Linked DNA regions of Candidatus Microthrix parvicella Bio17-1. The protein of the gene in region 3 interacts with the protein of the main gene of each other region in a pairwise test. Links are inferred from orthologs where the notes say so. Each region holds a gene or a part of one and is shown on either strand. Other genes may lie near its edges. The genes, in order: ctaD, dnaE and MPARV_RS0104450.

The links.
Region 1: the proteins of MPARV_RS0104450 (region 3) and ctaD interact in binary tests that used the Escherichia coli proteins (3 or more experiments, as listed by UniProt). The link is inferred for Candidatus Microthrix parvicella Bio17-1 from one-to-one orthologs.
Region 2: the proteins of MPARV_RS0104450 (region 3) and dnaE interact in binary tests that used the Escherichia coli proteins (3 or more experiments, as listed by UniProt). The link is inferred for Candidatus Microthrix parvicella Bio17-1 from one-to-one orthologs.

What each region holds. Positions count from the first base shown.
Region 1 is NZ_AMPG01000006.1:33,214-38,761, reverse strand. What follows is about bases 781-3,700. They hold ctaD (cytochrome c oxidase subunit I), read right to left. Parts: upstream 3,337-3,700; coding sequence 1,225-3,336; downstream 781-1,224. Other genes in these bases: coxB (cytochrome c oxidase subunit II), read right to left, coding at 3,359-3,700; MPARV_RS0118015 (cytochrome c oxidase subunit 3), read right to left, coding at 781-1,232. In the rest of the region: MPARV_RS0118025 (ABC transporter permease), read left to right, coding at 1-72; MPARV_RS23110 (cytochrome C oxidase subunit IV family protein), read right to left, coding at 82-570; more of MPARV_RS0118015, read right to left, coding at 582-780; more of coxB, read right to left, coding at 3,701-4,522; MPARV_RS0118000 (hypothetical protein), read right to left, coding at 4,556-5,449; MPARV_RS0117995 (cytochrome c oxidase subunit 3), read right to left, coding at 5,463-5,548. UniProt on the Escherichia coli protein: Cytochrome bo(3) ubiquinol oxidase is the terminal enzyme in the aerobic respiratory chain of E.coli that predominates when cells are grown at high aeration.
Region 2 is NZ_AMPG01000002.1:124,453-131,153, forward strand. What follows is about bases 1,747-5,819. They hold dnaE (DNA polymerase III subunit alpha), read right to left. Parts: upstream 5,487-5,819; coding sequence 1,947-5,486; downstream 1,747-1,946. Other genes in these bases: MPARV_RS0108745 (hypothetical protein), read right to left, coding at 1,747-1,847; MPARV_RS0108755 (proteasome activator), read right to left, coding at 5,538-5,819. Also shown: MPARV_RS0108735 (GNAT family N-acetyltransferase), read right to left, coding at 1-421; MPARV_RS0108740 (nitroreductase family protein), read right to left, coding at 469-1,152; more of MPARV_RS0108745, read right to left, coding at 1,161-1,746; more of MPARV_RS0108755, read right to left, coding at 5,820-6,134; MPARV_RS0108760 (alkaline phosphatase family protein), read right to left, coding at 6,154-6,701. UniProt on the Escherichia coli protein: DNA polymerase III is a complex, multichain enzyme responsible for most of the replicative synthesis in bacteria. This DNA polymerase also exhibits 3' to 5' exonuclease activity. The alpha chain is the DNA polymerase catalytic subunit.
Region 3 is NZ_AMPG01000001.1:902,967-908,593, reverse strand. Bases 1,322-4,320 are described here. They hold MPARV_RS0104450 (aminotransferase class I/II-fold pyridoxal phosphate-dependent enzyme), read right to left. Parts: upstream 3,510-4,320; coding sequence 2,133-3,509; downstream 1,322-2,132. Other genes in these bases: MPARV_RS0104445 (NAD-dependent epimerase/dehydratase family protein), read right to left, coding at 3,506-4,320; MPARV_RS0104460 (HNH endonuclease signature motif containing protein), read right to left, coding at 1,322-1,366. In the rest of the region: MPARV_RS0104465 (nitrilase-related carbon-nitrogen hydrolase), read right to left, coding at 1-242; more of MPARV_RS0104460, read right to left, coding at 464-1,321; more of MPARV_RS0104445, read right to left, coding at 4,321-4,546; MPARV_RS0104440 (acetyl-CoA C-acetyltransferase), read right to left, coding at 4,791-5,627. UniProt on the Escherichia coli protein: Shows aminotransferase activity with methionine and histidine as substrates, and to a lesser extent also with phenylalanine.

The DNA.
Region 1 (5,548 bases), on a different replicon or contig from region 3:
TGGCTGGTGCTCACCTTGTGGGCGATCGGGGCACCGCTCGTCGCAGCCAAGACCTTTCGCTGGGACGGCTAAAGGTCTTGGCTATCCGCCGGGTGTGAGCGCCGCGTCAAGGGGCACCGTCGTCTGCGGAGGCGGTGGGTCATTGAACTCCGGGATGCCCGAGTCCACCCAGAACACAAAGACGGAGAGCACGGCGGTGTACACGATCACCGCAGCGATGGCGCCCCCGTAGAACACCCTGCTCAGCACTTTGCTCTCATAGCGCAGGTGCATAAAGAACCCGGCCACCATGAGGAACTTGATCAACATCAAGACCATCAGGATCGGACCATAGATCCTGCCGTTGTCGAGGAGTTCGGGCAGTGCGATCTCGATGGCGGTCAGCACCGCCAGCAATGCGCCAACCTTGACATAGATCATGTCGGAGTGGTGCACCATGCGATCGAGGCCGGGATCGGCCTCAAGGGTGGCCATTTCAGCGGCGGTCAGCGTGTCGTGCTCGCTGAATGGCGAGCCGGGTAGTGACTCGATGCTGGACGAACCCGAGTCTTCAGGGCTGGTGGTGCTCACGGGAGACGCTCCTACTTGATCAGGTAGACGACGGTGAAGATGAGAATCCACACCACATCGACGAAGTGCCAATACAAGCCGATGATCTCCACCGACTCGGCCTTGGATTGGGGGATCCGGTCCTTGAACGACAGCACCAGCAACGTCAGCAGCATGAGGATGCCGAAACTGACGTGGACACCGTGAAACCCGGTGAGAGTGAAGAATGCCGACGACGACACGTTGGTCGTGTAGCCGAAACCCTCCCTGACGAACTCGGTGAACTCGTACACCTGACCACCGATGAAGATCGCACCAAGAAACGCTGTGGTTCCCAGCCAGAGCCGCAGGCGGTGATGGTCACCGCGTGCGATTGAGGTCACCGCCAACACCATGGTCAGCGAGCTCATAAGCAACACGAACGAACTGGCCGAGGTGAACGCAATGTCGAACACATCGGAGATTCGCTCGGTGGACCCGGAGATGCCAGGTGCAAGCGGGCGGTTCTTGTACAGCAGGTAGGTGGAGATCAAGCCACCGAAGAGCATGCAGTCCGAGCCGAGAAACACCCACATGCCCAACTTCTCGTTGGAGACGCCGGTGCCGGTGTCATGGACCGCTCCATGACCGTGGCCGGCCTCGGAGCCGTCAGCGCCCGCAGTGATCGTGGCGGTATCAGACATTGGCGGGCTCCTCGGTTGCAACCTTCGCGTCGCTCACCTGCATGTCGGCGGCAGCTGCGTCGGTTGGCTCGTCCTGATCCGACCCGTCGGAGAGGGCCGTCTCGGCATCCTCGGAGGGGCCGACGTCGTGGTGCGCATCGTGAGCTGTATCGACGTCATCGGGTGGTTCCAACGCCCAGCCGACCATGCCGGCGATGACCAGCGCAGCGCCGAGCACGGCAAACCACAGGTTGAAGATGACCCCGTAACCGATGAACGGCAGGCCCGAGGCCAGCAGGATGGGCTGGTAGGACGGCGACGGAAGGTGCACGCCGACCGAATCGCCCTTCTGTGCGACATCCTCGATGTTTGCGATACGCACCGGGCGGCCGTCCTCATCGTGGCCGTACTTCAGGTACCAGGCCTCGTCGAGCTCGTGCACGGTGGGGATCGGGTCATAGTTGTACTCGGGAGTGGGGCACGGGATGGTCCACTCCAGGGTTCGGGCGTCCCATGGGTCCGGCCCGACGGCTACCGGGTTGGCCTTGTGAGCCTTGTAGCTGGAGTAGACGTTGTAGAGGAACAGGGCAACGCCGATGGCCATGGTGTAGGCGCCGATACTGGCCACCATGTTCCAGAGGTTGAAACCCTGGTAGTCGCTGTAGGTGAAGATCCGGCGGCTCATACCTTCCATGCCCAACACGTGCATCGGCCCGAAGGTGGCGTTGAAACCCACGAACACGAACCAGAATGCAACCTTGCCCAGCTTTTCCTGGAGCAGGTAGCCGAAGATCTTCGGGTACCAGTAGTAGACGGCCGCCAGGAAGCCCAAGACTCCCCCACCGAAGATCACGTAATGGAAGTGAGCGACGATGTAATAGGTGTCCGTCTGTTGTTGGTCGGCCGAGGCGAAGGCGTGGGTCACGCCCGACAGTCCACCGATGGTGAACATGGCAACGAAGGCAACCGAATACATCATGGCCACCGTCATGCGGATACGGCCGCCCCACATGGTGGCCATCCAGTTGAGCACCTTCACGCCGGTTGGTACTGCGATGGTCATGGTTGCCAACGAGAACGCGGTGACCGACATGGGCCCCATGCCCGAGGCGAACATGTGGTGCGCCCACACGCCGAAGCCCAGGAAGCCGATGGCGATACCTGAGAACACCACGAAGCGATAGCCAAACAGCGGCTTACGGCTGAACACAGGGATGATGTCGGACACGATGCCGAAGGCCGGCATCACGATGATGTACACCTCGGGGTGGCCGAAGATCCAGAACAGGTGCTGCCACAGGAACGGATCGCCACCCTTGGATGCGTTGAAGAAGGTGGCGCCGAAACGACGGTCAAAGGTCAGCAGGAACAACGCCACCGAAATGACCGGCACTGCGAATGCAAGCAGGAACTGGGTGACGAGGGACATCCAGGTGGTGGTCGGAATACGCCACCACGTCATGCCCGGAGCCCTCATGTTGAACACCGTCACAATGAGGTTGATCGAGCCGATCAGTGAGGCGAGGCCCACGATCTGGAGACCGACCGCATAAAAGTCGATGCCGTGGCTGGGTGAAAAGACCACGCTGGAGTTGGGTGCGTAGTTGAACCAGCCACCATCGGCCCCGCCGCCGAGGAACCACGAGCTGTTCACGAAGATGGCGCCAAACAGGTAGACCCAATAGCTCAGCGCATTCATTCGGGGAAAGGCCACATCCCTGGCACCGATCTGCAGCGGGATGATGTAGTTCATGATGCCTGCAGCGAACGGCATGATGAAGAGGAAGATCATCGTGATGCCGTGCATCGTGAAGACCTGGTTGTACAGGTCGGCTGACAGCAACTTCTGACCCGGCGCAGCAAGTTGCGCACGAATCAGCAACGCTTCGCTCCCGCCGATCACGAAGAACACCATGGCCGTGCAGGCATACATGATGCCGATGCGCTTGTGGTCCACCGTGGTGATCCAAGAGCGCCAACCGGTGGTGCTCTGCGGGCGGGTGAAGACGCCAAGAGGCCGCGCCGGCTGCGCTCCGTTGGTGGATGGCACTAAGGCCCCCGAGCCGTTGCCGTCTGGGTCGACGGTTGCCGGGAGGTCTTTCTTGTCTGGTTCAACGATCGTCATGTTGGTCCTTCGATCCGTTGGGTCAGTTGAGGGTGACGAGATAGGCGACCAGGGCATCGATTGTGGCCGGGTCGAGGTTGAGGTTCGGCATGCCCTGCTGGTTGTCGGGCATCATCGGTTTCATGGCTTTTGGATCTGTCAGCCAGTCCTTGAGGTTGCCCTCATCGGGCTTTCCGTCCTCGTAGTGAAGGGGGAACATGTTGCCCGAAAAGCGCTCCCTGGACATCAGGTGAGTGAGGTTTGGCGCCACGCCGGGTCGGACGGTGGGCACGGCTTTGCCGTCGAGGCCCTTGTAGTCGGCCACCGGCCCCGCATTGCTGTACTCGCCCTCGGCCGTCAATCCGTTCACCTGGTGGCAGTAGGCGCACTGCGACAGAAAGGCCGTGCGACCCTCCTCGGCCAACTTGTTGCCCGGCTCTGCGGGGGACGCGGTCTGATCGGTCACCCACTGGTCGTAGTCCGCCGGGGTCAAGGCCTTGACCTCCATGCGCATGTAACCGTGCGACAGTCCACAGAATTCGGTGCACTGACCTTCGTAAATGCCTGGCTTGTTGGCATTGATGGCCATGAAGTGTGTGGAGCCTGGACTGGCATCCATCTTTCCATTCAGCGCGGGGATCCAGAACGAATGGATGACGTCGCGGCTGCGGATATTCAGTTCAACTTGACGGCCCGCCGGTACCACCATCTGGTTTGCGGTGATGATGTCGGGTTGACCATCGGAGTCGAGGTCGTATCGATACTCCCACCACCACTGCTGTCCGTACACGTCGACATGGATGGCGTCTGGAACCCGCTGCTCCAGCTTGAAGATCGTCTGGACGTTCAGGACGGCCAGACCAGCCAGCAGGATCGCCGGCAGAGCAGTCCAAGTGAGCTCGAGCGGGGTGTTGCCATGGATCTGCACCGGGTCGTTCTCACCATGCTCTTCGCCCCGGCGACGGCGGAACTTGATCACGATGACCACGATCACCACCTGCACGACGACAAACACCACGCCGGCGATGATGAAGATCGGCTTGACGAGGGTGTGGATCGTGTCCGCCTGCTGTCCCTTGGGGCTGAGGGTGGTCAGCGGATAGGTGTCCTGGTTGCCACACGACGCCAACGCCGCCACCAAGGCGACGCCAACCACGCCGTGCACGGTGCGGCGAACCGGTGCGGGAAGTCTGCTGAGGAGGTTCATAGAAGGGTCCATCGGTCGAGTTGGAACAAGTGCTTACGCTGCCACCAGGGCGGATGGCCCCGGTGCAGAGATCGAGGACGGCATCGCACCAGTCTGGCCCTGGTTGTCCACCAGCAGCCAGGCGGCCTCATTGTCCTCGGGATGCTCTTTGTGATCGTCGGCCAGACCGCCCCAGATGCCGGCGCCGATCACGATGACGCCAAACAGGATCACCACGGCCAACACGACGCCACGATTGATGGTGGGCCGAGCCGACAGCGCGAATGCGGTGGACATGACGGCCAGCGCCAACCCGGCGGCAATGATCGCTGCGCCCATACCGGCGGTGGCCAGGAAGAGACGGGAAAGCGCAAACACCACGATGCCAAGACCGACCGCAACGCCCACCGGCACCTCAAGAGGCCACAAAACCCGGCGGCGCGCCGTGCGGTTGACCTCCGGATCGGCCGAGGTGCGCTCGCTCCAGACGGTCAGTGTCCACTCGGCACCGATCAGGAACGCAGCGAACAAACCCAGACCAAAGAGAAACGGCTGGAACGACAGGCCGACCACTGCGATACCGAGGGCAAGGGCAAACAGTGCAGGCCAGGGCACGACATCCATGGGCGGCTGGTCGACGTAGGAACGGTCAGGTGCTTCCACCTCCACGATCGACACGGCGTCGCCGTCTCGAAATGCGGTGGTCAGCGCGCCCAGGCCGACGCTGAGCCCAGCAAAACCCATCAACGCGGCATAGCCAAAGTGGTCGCCGACGCCGCCCTTGTAGCCGAACGTCAACGGACCGAGAACAGCGCCCACCGCACCGTCGCCGGCAAGTGTGCTCCACGTGCCCGCGTCCATGGTGTTGGTGATGAAGCCATACAGCACGGCTGAAATGAAGGCCCCGATTGCGAGGCCAAAGTAGGTACGTGACCCTGTGTTGATCATGGGTGCCTTCGCCTCACTTCGTGACGTAGACGGCGTACCAAACCAGTACGTACACGCCGACCGTGGTATGCCAATAGAGCGCAGCCGCCGACCATCCGT
Region 2 (6,701 bases), on a different replicon or contig from region 3:
CGAAACCCAACCTGGCGTGGAAGGCGAGCGACTCGTCGTTGCGGGGCCGGGTGTTCACCTCCAACACGAACCAATCGGCGGTGCCCACCGCACGGGCGGAAACCGCGTCGTACAGCGCCCGGGCCACGCCACGGCCTCGCGCCCGGGGCGCCACAACCACACGATCGAGGTAGACAAACCGGCTGTAGTGCCGGGACGTCCAGGCATAGTTGGCCGACCAGTAGTCGGCGTCCGGGCCAACGGTCCAGCAGAAGCCGTCGGGGTCGCCCTCGGCTCCCACGGCCAGCGCATCGCGCAACACCGGCCTGTATCGCTTCAGCGCAGCCTCATCCAGGGCGGTCACCCTGGGTACCTCGACGTTGTTGAGCGCCAGGAGCGATGCGTCGTCGGCGGTGGTCAGATCTCTGATGTCGGGGCTCACGCGGGGTCTCCTGGAGGAGGGTTGGGATACGGGCGCAGTCGCTCGGCTCAGGTGTCGGTGGCCCAGGTGTTGCGATGCCACTGATCGCTCAATGGCGGACGGCCGGCTCGTGCTGATGTTGACGGCCGCCGACCGTCGGGGGCCGGGTGGCCCAGCGCCACCGTGCCCACGCCTCGCCACCCGGCCGGCACTCCCAACCGCTCGGCCACCTCCGGTTCATGGTGGAACATCCCGAAGAACAGCGCGCCCAGGCCTTCGGCCTCGGCGGCCAGCAGCAGGTTTTGCACCACGGCACCCGCATCAACCCACCAGTAGGGCACCGGCCAGGACTCTTGGTTGTCGCCAAGGTGGGCGCGTGCCTTGTCATCACAGCCGTAGCGCTCAACCCACGCCTCCGGTCGCACCCACAACGTGACCAGCACCGGAGCATCGAGCAGACCCGGCCAGGCGAACGAAGCTCGACGCGACGGCGGAAGTGTGAGGTTCCAGTAGGCCTCCACCGGATCGGCGCGACGCGGGTCGGCGCGACCGGCCCCCGCGCGGTCGTCGGAGAATCGTTCCAGGCTGACGAAGGCGACTCCCTGGGTGAAACCCGCCGACGGCGCACGCCGGGCCAGGTTGAGCAGTCGTTCCAACTGGTCGGGCTTCAGAGCCTCACCCGAGAAATCTCGACACATGCGTCGCCGACCCATCACGACCGCCAGCGAGCCGTCGGCCAGGTTGCCGGGCATCGGTGGCCTCAGTCCGGCTTGGTGTAGCCGCGCAGCTCTTCCTCCATCGCCCACCCGTAGGTGATGAGCGAGTCGCCATTGTCGACATCGAGATGGGCGAACATCTCGGCCACCTTGGGGTCGATGGTGGCCGAATCGAGTGGCTTGAAATCGAGACAGGGTGGGAACGAGCCATCACCCTCAACGGTAAAGGCCTTGGCGGCGTAGCGTGAGGCGCCAATGCTGAAACGCTTGGCCAGGCGTCGCCCCCACTGACGCTCCTCGCCCCCGGCCTCCACATCGGGGTGGGGCTGAATGTCCTCCAGCCGCTCGAAACCGGCCATGGCCCCGGGGTTGACCATGCGGCACCCCAACAGCACGTCCTCGTCGGGGAAGGCCATCAGGGCCCGGTGGTAGTTGGCCGACATCACCGCATTGAGCACATCGTCCCGGTCATCGGAACGACGCACGTACGCCAATCCCAGCAGCACCGCTGGAGTTCCTCCGATGCGTTCGAGGGTGGAGTACGAGTAACCGACGAGCGACTCGACCTCGTCGGCCTCCCGAATGAGGGTGACCAGCACCCACTCCTCACGCTGTTTGGAGAGCAGGCCGACATCGAAGCCGCGCTCACACTCCGCCGCCAGGTCGGCCATCTCGGTCAACTCGGCATCGCTCAGCGCGGTGCAGTCCTTCGTGTAGGTCTTAAACGCCATGTGTTCCCCCGTCTGGGCCGCAGTGGTGGCCGCACTAGTTCAGCGTCAAACTGCGAGATTTGCAAACCGAAACACTCAGTTCATGGACTGGCGCAGCCCTTAGAGCACCACTGCCGAGGTGCCCAACAACACGCGCAATTCGGAGATCAACGAAGCTGAATGGTTGACACAGAACGGCGGTCGCAGATGCACCGACGAGCCGCCGAGGTCGATGTGGACCTCGGACCGACCAGGAAACTCCAGGATCACCCGGCGAAGCTCCTCCACCAGCGCGTCGTCCAATTTGGACGGGCTGATCCTCAGGTTCAGGGGGTTGTCGGAGGTGGCCTCCGCACCATCGAACACCTCGATGTCGAAGGCGATGAACTTGGGGGTGTCGTCGCGCTGATCCACCCGACCGTTCACGATCACCAGCACATCGTCATCCAGCTTGTGACCGTGCTCGGTCATCGTGCGAGGAAAGACCATGACCTCGATCTGGCTCTGCAGGTCCTCCAGCTGGAAGATGGCCATCAGGTCGCCCTTTTTGGTCCACTTGCGCTGCAGGTTGGTGACGACGCCGCCGATCGAACGCGAGGCACCGTCGGACAGTTCGGACAGCTCCGACAGCGGGCCGTCGGTCTTGCGGCCGAGCGCCTCCTCGTAGCCCATCAGGGGGTGATCCGACACGTACAGGCCGAGCATCTCCTTTTCGTGGCTGAGGCGTTCGGCCTTGTCGAACTCCACGTCGGTCACCGGATGTTCGTCGATGGTGGGCTCGTCACCGCCCGAACCAAACAACGACATCACGCCCATGTCGTGCTCGCGACGGCGGGCGACGATGTGGTCGATCCGCTCCTCCATGCGCAACAGCAGACCCTTGCGGGGTAGATCACAGCGGTCGAAACCTCCCGCCTTGATGATCGACTCGATCGTGCGCTTGTTGAGTACCTCGTAGGGCACCCGCAGGCAGAAGTCGTCGAACGCGTCGATGGGACGGCCGTCGATCGCCCGGGCCGTGAAGGGCCCCTTTGCCTCTCGCTCGGCGACGATGAGGTCGACCAGCCCCTCCCCCACGTTGCGCACCGCGGCCAGCCCGAAAATGATCGACTGATCACCCGGGGTGAAAAACGCCGCCGACCGGTTGATATCGGGCACCTCGACCGTGATGCCCATCGAGCGGCACTCGGCCAGGTAGACCGCGGCTTTTTCCAGCGTGTGACTGACCGAGGTGAGGAGCGCCGCCAGGTACTCCTCGGGGTAGTTCGCTTTGAGATAGGCGGTTTGATAGGTGACGAGCCCATAGCCGTAGCTGTGAGACTTGTTGAAGGCGTAATCGGCAAAGCGCTCGATGATGTCGAACAGTTCTTTACCCAGCGAGCGCTCAAAACCGGTGGCCTCGACGCCCTCCTCGAAGCTGGCCCGCTCCTTGATCATCAGTTCGGGCTTCTTCTTGCCGCAGGCTTTACGCAGGTTGTCGGCCTGGGCCAGGGAGTACCCGGCGAAGCGTTGGGCCACCCGCATCACCGACTCCTGGTAGATCATCAGCCCGTAGGTGTCGCTGAGCACCTCCTCGGCCGCCGGGTGGAAGAAGTCGACCGGTTTGCGTCCGTTTTTGCGGTCGGCGTAGTCGTAGTGCATGTTGGCCCCCATGGGGCCCGGCCGGTACAGGGCGATGAGCGCGGCGACGTCCTCGAAGCTGTCCGGGGCAACCGCCCGAATCAACGCCCGCATCGGAGGCGACTCCAGCTGGAAGACCCCGATGGTCTCGCCCTTGGCCAACATGGCGAACGTGGGGGGGTCGTCGAGCGCGACGTTGTCGATGTCGACGTCCACGCCACGATGCTCGCTGATCAGCTCGAGCGCGTCCGAGATCACGTCAAGGTTGCGCAGGCCGAGGAAGTCCATCTTCAACAGGCCGAGGTCTTCGCAGGTACCCCCCTCGAACTGGGTCACCACCGGGGCATCCTCGGGGTTGCCGCCGGATTCCGGCTTCCGCTGAATCGGCAGGTAGTCGGTGAGCGGACCCTTGGTAATCACCACCGCGGCGGCGTGGATGCCGTCCTGGCGCCGCAGCCCCTCGATGCCCTTGGCGACGTCCATGACCTTTTTTGCGTCGGGATCGGTGGCGTACATGTCCCGCAGCTCGGTGGCCACCTTGTAGCCGCCAAGGTACTTGGGGTGCTCCTCCAGGCAGGCGTAGAGCGGCGTGTCACGGCCCATCACCAGCGGCGGCATGGCCTTGGCCACCTTGTCGCCGAGCGAGTACGGGTAGCCGAGCACCCGCGCCGAGTCGCGCACCGCGGCACGGGCCTTGATCGTGGAGAACGTGACGATCTGGGCGACGTGCTCGCGGCCGTACCGCTCGGCCGCATAGCGGATCATCTCGTCCCGGTAACGAGAGTCGAAGTCCATGTCGATATCGGGCATCGACACGCGCTCCGGGTTGAGAAACCGTTCGAAAAGCAGGTCGTAGCGGATCGGATCCAGTTCGGTGATGCGAAGGCAGTAGGCCACCGCGCAGCCGGCCGCGGAGCCGCGGCCCGGACCCACCCGGATGTTCAGGTCACGGGCGTGCTTGATCAGGTCCCAGGTGATGATGAAGTACGACGAGTAGCCCATCTCGTCGATGACGTCGAGCTCGTAGTCGATGCGCTCGCGTGCCTCGGGGGTGAGCGTTGCGCCCCAACGCATGTGGGCGCCCTCGTAGGTCAGCGCCTTCAGATACTCGGTGTCGGTGGCGTAGCCCTCGGGCAACGGAAACTGGGGCAGTTCCGGCTCGGGGAACTCGATTTCGAGGTTGCAGCGCTCGGCGATCCACAGGGTGTTGTCGCACGACACCTCCACCTCGCGAAACAGGTGTCGCATTTCCTGGGCCGACTTCAGGTAGTGGTCCGAACCGTGGAACCTGAACCGCTTTTCGTCGGAGACGAGCGACCCGGTCTGCACGCAGAGCAGAGCGTCGTGGGCCTCGGCGTCCTCACGCGTGACGTAGTGGCCGTCGTTGGTGGCCAGCAGCGGCGCCCTCAGGCGCTTGGCGATCTCGATCAGTTGAGGGTTGGTCTTGTGCTGTTCGGGGATGCCGTGATCCTGGATCTCGACGAACAGGTTGTCGCGTCCAAAGATGTCTTGCAGGCGACCGGCCTTCTCCAGCGCCGCGTCGAAGCTCTCGTTCATCAGCGCCTGCAGCACATGGCCACCCAGGCAGCCGGTGGTGGCGATCACGCCCTCGGCGTGCTGCGACAACAACTCCCAGTCGAGCCGTGGCTTGTAGTAGTACCCCTCGAGGAACGCCTTGGAACTCAGCTGGATGAGGTTCTTGTAGCCGGTGAGGTTCTCGGCCAGCAGCGTGAGGTGGTAGTAGAGCTTCCTGCCGCCCTCAACCTCGCCGCCGGAGTCGTCCACCCGACCTCGCCGTGACGGACGCTCAAAGCGGCTGTCGTAGGCCATGTAGGCCTCGGTCCCGATGATCGGGTTGATCCCCTGGGCTCGCGCCTCCTTGTAAAAGTCGAGCACCCCGTACATGTTGCCGTGGTCGGTGATGCCCAGTGCCGGTTGGCCGTCCTTGGCGGCGGCCGCCACCACCTCCCCGATACGCGAGGCACCATCGAGCATCGAGAACTCGGTGTGCTGATGAAGGTGAACGAAGGAGTCAGGCATGTACCGACGAAACTACACGCTTGTGATCCGCGCGGAACCCCGAGACTCCGATCACAGATAGCCGGTGGGGCCACGACCCGGAGCGCCTGGCGGTGGGCCGCCGCCCATCGGGCCCTCGGTCTGGCCTTGGATGCCGCCGGGACCGGGCAGTTGACCGCGGACGCCCTCCAACTGTTGACGGGCCGCCATCTGCTGAGCGACGAGCGTGGCCTGAATGCCGTGAAACAGGCCCTCCAGCCAGCCCACCAGCTGGGCCTGAGCGATGCGCAGCGTGGCCTCCGACGGCACCTCGTCCCCGTCGAAATCGGGGGCGAGGCGATCGAGCTCCTCGGCCAGGTCGGGCGACAACGACGCCTGCAACTCGTCGACGGAACGACCGTAGATGTCCACCATGTGATCCCGAGCCGCCTCGTCGAGCGGCGTGTTGCGCAGCTCCTCCAGCAGTTGCTTCACCATTGAACCCACACGGATGATCTTGGCCGGCGAATCGATTCGCTCGCCGTCGTCGGATCCGCCGTCGGATCCCCCTGCCCCACCGCCCGATGCCGTGCCCACGCCCCGGGCCAGAACCTCGGGGCGCTCACCTGGGCCCTTGTCGGCGACCGGCGGGGAGTCGACCGGCTGGGATGTGTCTGAATCAGTGGCCATGATGGCCCATCGTACCGACCTACCAGCCCCTGGCCACCACCAGCGGCACCATGACCTCGGCGCTGGTCAACGACCCGTGACGGCTCTGCAACACGAACGGCCCGGTGTCCGCCGGATCCAAAAACGCCACCGGTTCGCGAGCGACCAGGGCCACGTCGCCAAGCATGGCGGCAGCTTGATCGGTCAGCCTCGGCCCCCACCAACCCTCCTCAATCGTTTGCTCGCGAGTAACCACCCACGCCTGGTCCCCGTAGCGTTCGTTGAACCCTGCGACCAGCTCGGACGCCGATCCTGGGCGGGTGTGGAACCACCGGAACCGGCCCTCGCCCGACTGGAAGTCCACCAGCTTCAACAGGTCGCGGTCAGGGGTGATCGTGTTGTCACCCACCTGCACCTGGCCGTGATCAGCGGTGACCACCAGGGCTGCGCCCTGGGGCAGGCGGGAGATGATGGCCCGCACCATCTGGTCGACCGCCATCAGTTCGGCATCGTAGTGGTCGCCCATCCCGTACTCGTGGGCCACCTTGTCGATGCCGTCGTAGTAGGCGTACAGGAACGGCTCGCCAC
Region 3 (5,627 bases):
AGTGATCCAGCAATCCAGCAGCCCAGCGAGCGTGCCTGGTCGGCCATCCACGTGACGCTTGGGCCGTCGGGCGCCTCGGCGACCGCATCGCCATCGAGACTGAATCCGGTGGCGAACATCTCGGCCAGCACGATGAGACGGGCACCTGCGGCGGCTGCAGCCGCCAGGCGGGGCTCCAACGCAGCCCGAGTGGCGGGGGCATCCTCCCAGACGATGTCGTGTTGAACGGCGGCGATCAGCATGCTCCAAGTGTGCCGCTCGATCGACTCGACCGCACAGTTCATCGGGAGCACCCGGCCGTTCAGCCACTCGGCCGATCAGGGCGCAGGGGTACTTGGCCGACTTCTGCGGCGATGCACCCGGCCGATCAGGGCGCAGGGGCACTTGGCTGACTTCTGCGGCGACGCACACGGGCGTTCAGGCATTCGGGCAATCAGGGAGCGGCCTCGCCTGCCTCTTCCACCTACGCTGCTGTGGCATCCCGGGGTGGCCCGCCGGGAGATTGGCGGGATAGCCGTTGGGGTGGGCCTGGCCGCTGCCGGGTGTCTGGTTGCCGAGTGTCTGGTTGCTGTGACCTGTTCGGTTGCTGGGTATCCAATGGTGGGTCGCCGGTGCCGTCGGGCGGTTGGGTGACCATTCGGAACGCCCTGGCAGGGGGTGGTTGAACCTTCATGCCGTCGGAGGTCTTGGCGATGGTGAGGCCTTGTTCGTGGATCATGGTGTGGTGCCTTGAACAGACGATGCAAAGGTTATCGAGATCGGTGCCGCCGCCCGCTGACCACCAGGTGATGTGGTGAACCTGGCAGAACTCGGGGGAGGCGTGGCAGACGATGCAGCCGAGATCGCGAGCGGTGACTGCCAGCCTTTGAGCCGATGTGGCGAGGCGTGTTCGGCGGCCGAGCCACAACGGTTGGCCCTTTGCCCCGAAGATGGCAGGGATGATCTCGGCATCGCAGGCCAGCCGAGCGATCGTGTCGATGGGCAGCGGAGTGCCGTCTTCGAGCGTGCCGGCGCCGAGTTGTTGGCTGAGAAGGTCGAGGTTGGCGATGACGAGCAGTTGCGTGTGGTTTGGAGGGGGTGGCAGCGGAGCTTGGGCGGTGGGCAAGGTGTGGTCAGGAGTCGGCACGGCAGCGGTGTCGTTGGTGGGGGTGCTGTCGTTGGGGGTGCTGCCGCTGTGCGGGTCGACCTGATCGCCCTTGCTCGTGCTGGTGCTGGTGCTGGTGCTGGTGCCCGTGCCGGTGCTTGTGCTTGTGCCGGCGGACTGGCAGATGAGGGTTTCGAGGGCATCGGCGCGGCGTTGATCGACCTGACGCTTGTTTCGGACGCCTCCAGCCAGGTTCTCGGCCCTCCAAAGTTTGTCGACCATGGCCTGAAGCGGGTTGAGACCCGGGCGCCGGTGACCGGATCAAACTTGGCGAACAGGTGATGCATGCCGGTGTCAGGATCGATCCACATGGAGGCCATGCGGGCCCGTCGCTGACACCGGGCCTGGGTGTTGCCGCCGTCGGGTGAACCGTCGAGGTCGTCCTTACGCATGGTGCGGGCGAACTCGTCGGTGCTTTCGCCTCTTGCTCGCTCCAACAACGCTTCTTCGTTGGCGCGCACGTGCTTGGCGAGCGCCGGTTTGTTCATGCGTGACGCGAGTTGCTCGGCCTGGCCCTTGCTCATCTCGCCAGCCGCGAGCGCCTCACGGGTTTTGGACAACTTTTCCAACCCTTCGGCGGTTTTGGCTGCCCGGTTCGCCTCCCGGGACGACATTCCCCCGGCTTTGGTGAGTCGATCCGCTGGATCACTTCGACGGCGCTTCACCTCGGCGGCCACCAGCGATCGGCGGGCGGCGACCGCCGAGTCGACCTTGGCCAACGCGGTCAGCTCGGCATCCAAGGCTGCCAGGTCCAATCCGGATACGGCTCGACCGGCAGAGAGTCCTCTGCACAAGCAATTCATAGAACTCACCTCCCGTTGAAACTCGAAGAACTCGTCCGCCTCCGAAACCTCACCCGGTTGATAAACCTCGGATGAGGTGCCGAAACGAGCTGTGATGACAACAACCATGATACCGAACATGTGTTCGTAAGTCCAGGGATTGTTGTGGGATGCTGAGCGGTGGTGATCGGCGCCGTCGCTGAGGCCTACGAGGATGAACGCAACGGTCCTTGGGTCAGCGCGGAGAGGCGGCGGCCGGCCTCGGCAATCTGATCGGGTTGTTTGCAGAAGGCAAACCGCACCATTGCCCCGCCGCGGTCTGGGTCGACGTAGAACGCGCCCAACGGGATGGCACCCACGCCCACAGCCTCGGGGAGTCGCAGGCAGAAGTCACGGCCGTCAGCCACGCCGGTCCACGAGGCATCTGCGGTAATGAAGTAGCCGGCCTCGGGCGGGGTCACGTCGAATCCCACCCCGGCGAGGACATCCAACAGCAGACCTCGCTGCTGGTCGAGTCCGGCCCGTACCGCGTCGATCGGTGCCTCACCCATCGCCAATCCGGCGACGACACCCCTCTGAAGCGCGCCGGGAGAGGTGTAGGTGAGGAACTGCTGAGTGCGCCGCACCGCTTTGATCAGTTCTGGTGGACCGGATGCCCAGCCCACCTTCCATCCCGTCAGCGCAAAGGTCTTGCCCGCCGATGACAGGGTGATGGTGCGCTCGAACATGCCCGGCATGGTGGCCAGAGGTACGTGGCGGTGACCGTCGAAGCACAGGTGTTCGTAGACCTCGTCCGTGATCACCACCAGGTCTGCATCGATGGCCACCTTGGCGATGGCGTTGCGCTCTTCGTCGTCGAGCACCCGCCCGGTGGGGTTGTGGGGCGAGTTGATCAGCAGGGCCCGGGTGCGGTCGGTGACGGCGGCCTCGAGCGCATCGCCGTCGAGCCGCCACTTCGGCGGACGGAGCGTCACCGGTACCAGGCGTGCACCCGCCAGCGCTGCGACCGCTCCGTAGCTGTCGTAGCTGGGCTCAAGCACGATCACCTCGTCCCCCGGGGCACAGATGCCGAGCACCGATGCAGCGATGCCTTCCGTGCAGCCGACGGTCACCAACACGCCGGCGTCGGGGTCGACCTCGAGGTCGTAGTAGTGCCGCTGGTGGTGTGCGATGGCCTGACGCAACTCGGGAATGCCGGTGGCGGGGGCGTACTGGTTGGGACCGGACCGAAGTGCTGCGGCGGCTGCCTCGATCATCTCGATGGGACCGTCTGCGTCGGGTGCTCCTTGACCGAGGTTGATGGCGCCGTGGGCAGTGGCCAGCGCGCCCATCTCTGCGAAGATCGTGGTGCCAACGTCGGCCAGCGGATGGTGGGTCGAGAGCAATGGCCTCCGGGCCTTGGTGCCCGGGGCAGAGGTGCTGAGGGCAGAGTTGCCTGGGGCGGTTCGCTCCGGCGTGTCTGTCGACGAAGCGCCGATGGCTTCGGGCGTTGCGCCTTCGGGTGATGCGCCTTCGGGTGATGCGCCTTCGGGTGATGCGCCTTCGGGCGAAGGGTGAGCCGAGGAGCTGTGGGCGTTGCTCATCTCGTGATCGAACCTTCCGGGGTGGTGACGTTCAGACGGCCCGCCCATTGGGGATCGACGTGCCCCTCGGCGACGAGCCATCGGTAGGTGTCGGCGATGGTGCTCCATCGATCTCGAAACACGATGCCCAGGGTGTCGAGCGTCGGGGTTGAGTCCACCGGGACCATCCGGGTGGCGTTCTCCATGGCCTCACGAGTTAGTTCGAAGTCCACGGGGGCACGCACCGGGGCGGCTTCGGCGACGCGCCCCAATCCGCGCATGACGGCGCCCGGCACCCTTCGACGCCTTGGAGCCCGTCCGGTCATTTCGTCGAGAATGTCGGCCAGTTCGCCCCAGCGCACAAAGTGTCCACCCAGCATGAATCGGCGGGGTCCGCGGCCGGGGCGCATCATCGCAACGTGGGCGGCGGCAACGTCGCGTACATCCACCAGGTTGAGGCCGCTGGGCAGCACCCAACGGTCGCGAATCCAAGAGATGGCCGCCTGGTGCATGGCAGGCAACGTGGCGCCCGGCACGATTGGACCGAAAACACCGCCCGGGTAGGTGATGGTCACCGGGGCGCCGGCGACCTGCATCCCCCGAGCAAATCGCTCGGCATCGCATTTGGCACGGGAGTAGCCGTGAGCGACGGAACTCAACGGCGAGTTGACGGTGACGACCGATTCGTCCAGGTCGAACACCGACACCGACGACACCGAGATGATCGGATCCAACCGGGCTGCGGAGGCCAGTTCCAGCACGGTTTCTGCCGCCTGTGTGTTGAGGCGGTTAACCCGCTCGGCATCGCTGCGCTTGAGCGCAACGGTGGCGGCGGCGTGCAGCACGGCGTCACAGCCGTCGATCGCCCGGTGTACCGCTTCCCGGTCGGTGGCGTCCCCCACCATCACCTCGGTTGGCTCGGTGGCGAACGGGCGGAAGGTCCGGGCGATCCGTTCCGGTCGACGAACCAACAGCCTCACCTCATGGCCGTCCCGCAAGAGCGCCGCGGCGGTATGCGACCCGACCAAACCTGTACCACCAGTGACCAGAACCTTCACGTATGCCTCCCGGACACCATGGTGGCACCGTCCAGCCGTCGCGCCCAACGCCTGTGACCACGGGTCACGGCCCACGGGTCACGACCACGGCCACGGCCACGGCCACGGCCGCGGCGCCATAAGCCGCCGAGGCGCACACGGGCCTGGAATGCAAGCGAGCCCCACCGTGGTCGCCGCTTGGGCGATGAGGTGGGGCTCGCTGCGGAGGTCGCTCTGAGGAGCTCCTCCATTGGTGTGGGTGTTGTCAGCTCAGACGCTCGACCACCATGGCCATGCCCTGACCGCCGCCGACGCACATGCTTTCCACACCGAAGGTCTTGTCTGCGGTCTGGAGGTTGTGGATGAGGGTGGTCATGATGCGGGCGCCGGTCATGCCGAACGGGTGGCCCAGTGCGATTGAGCCGCCGCGGGTGTTCAGCTTGTCCATCGGGATGCCCAACTCGTCGGCGGACGGCAGCACCTGTGCGGCGAACGCCTCGTTGATCTCGACCAGGTCGATATCGTCGATCGACATGTTGGCTCGCCCGAGCGCCTGCTTGATCGCCTCGACCGGGCCGAGGCCCATGATCTCGGGGTTCAGGCCGGACACGCCGGAAGACACGATGCGGGCCAGCGGGGTCAGCCCCAACTCCTTGGCCAGGGTGTCCGACATGACGACGACGCCGGCAGCGCCATCGTTGAGCGGGCAGGCATTGCCGGCCGTCACGGTGCCGCCTGGGCGGAACACGGGCTGAAGGCCGGACAGCTTCTCGGCGGTGGTGCCACGACGGATGCCGTCATCGTCCTTGACGACGGTGCCGTCTGGCAGCGTGATCGGGGTGATCTCGTCCGCCCAGTAGCCCTCGTCCAGGCTTTGCTCGGACAGGTTCTGGCTGCGGGCGGCGAACTCGTCCTGCGCCTCGCGGCTGACCTGCTTGTACTCGGCCACGTTCTCGGCGGTCTGGCCCATGGCGATGTACACGTCGGGCAGGTTGTCGTGGGGCGCCCAGTCGGCTTCGTTGCCTTCGGCCAGCGTGGCGGTGCGTGCCTCGGCGTCGGCGAAGAGCGGGTTGTGGGGACCATCGGCCATGCCGTAGATGAA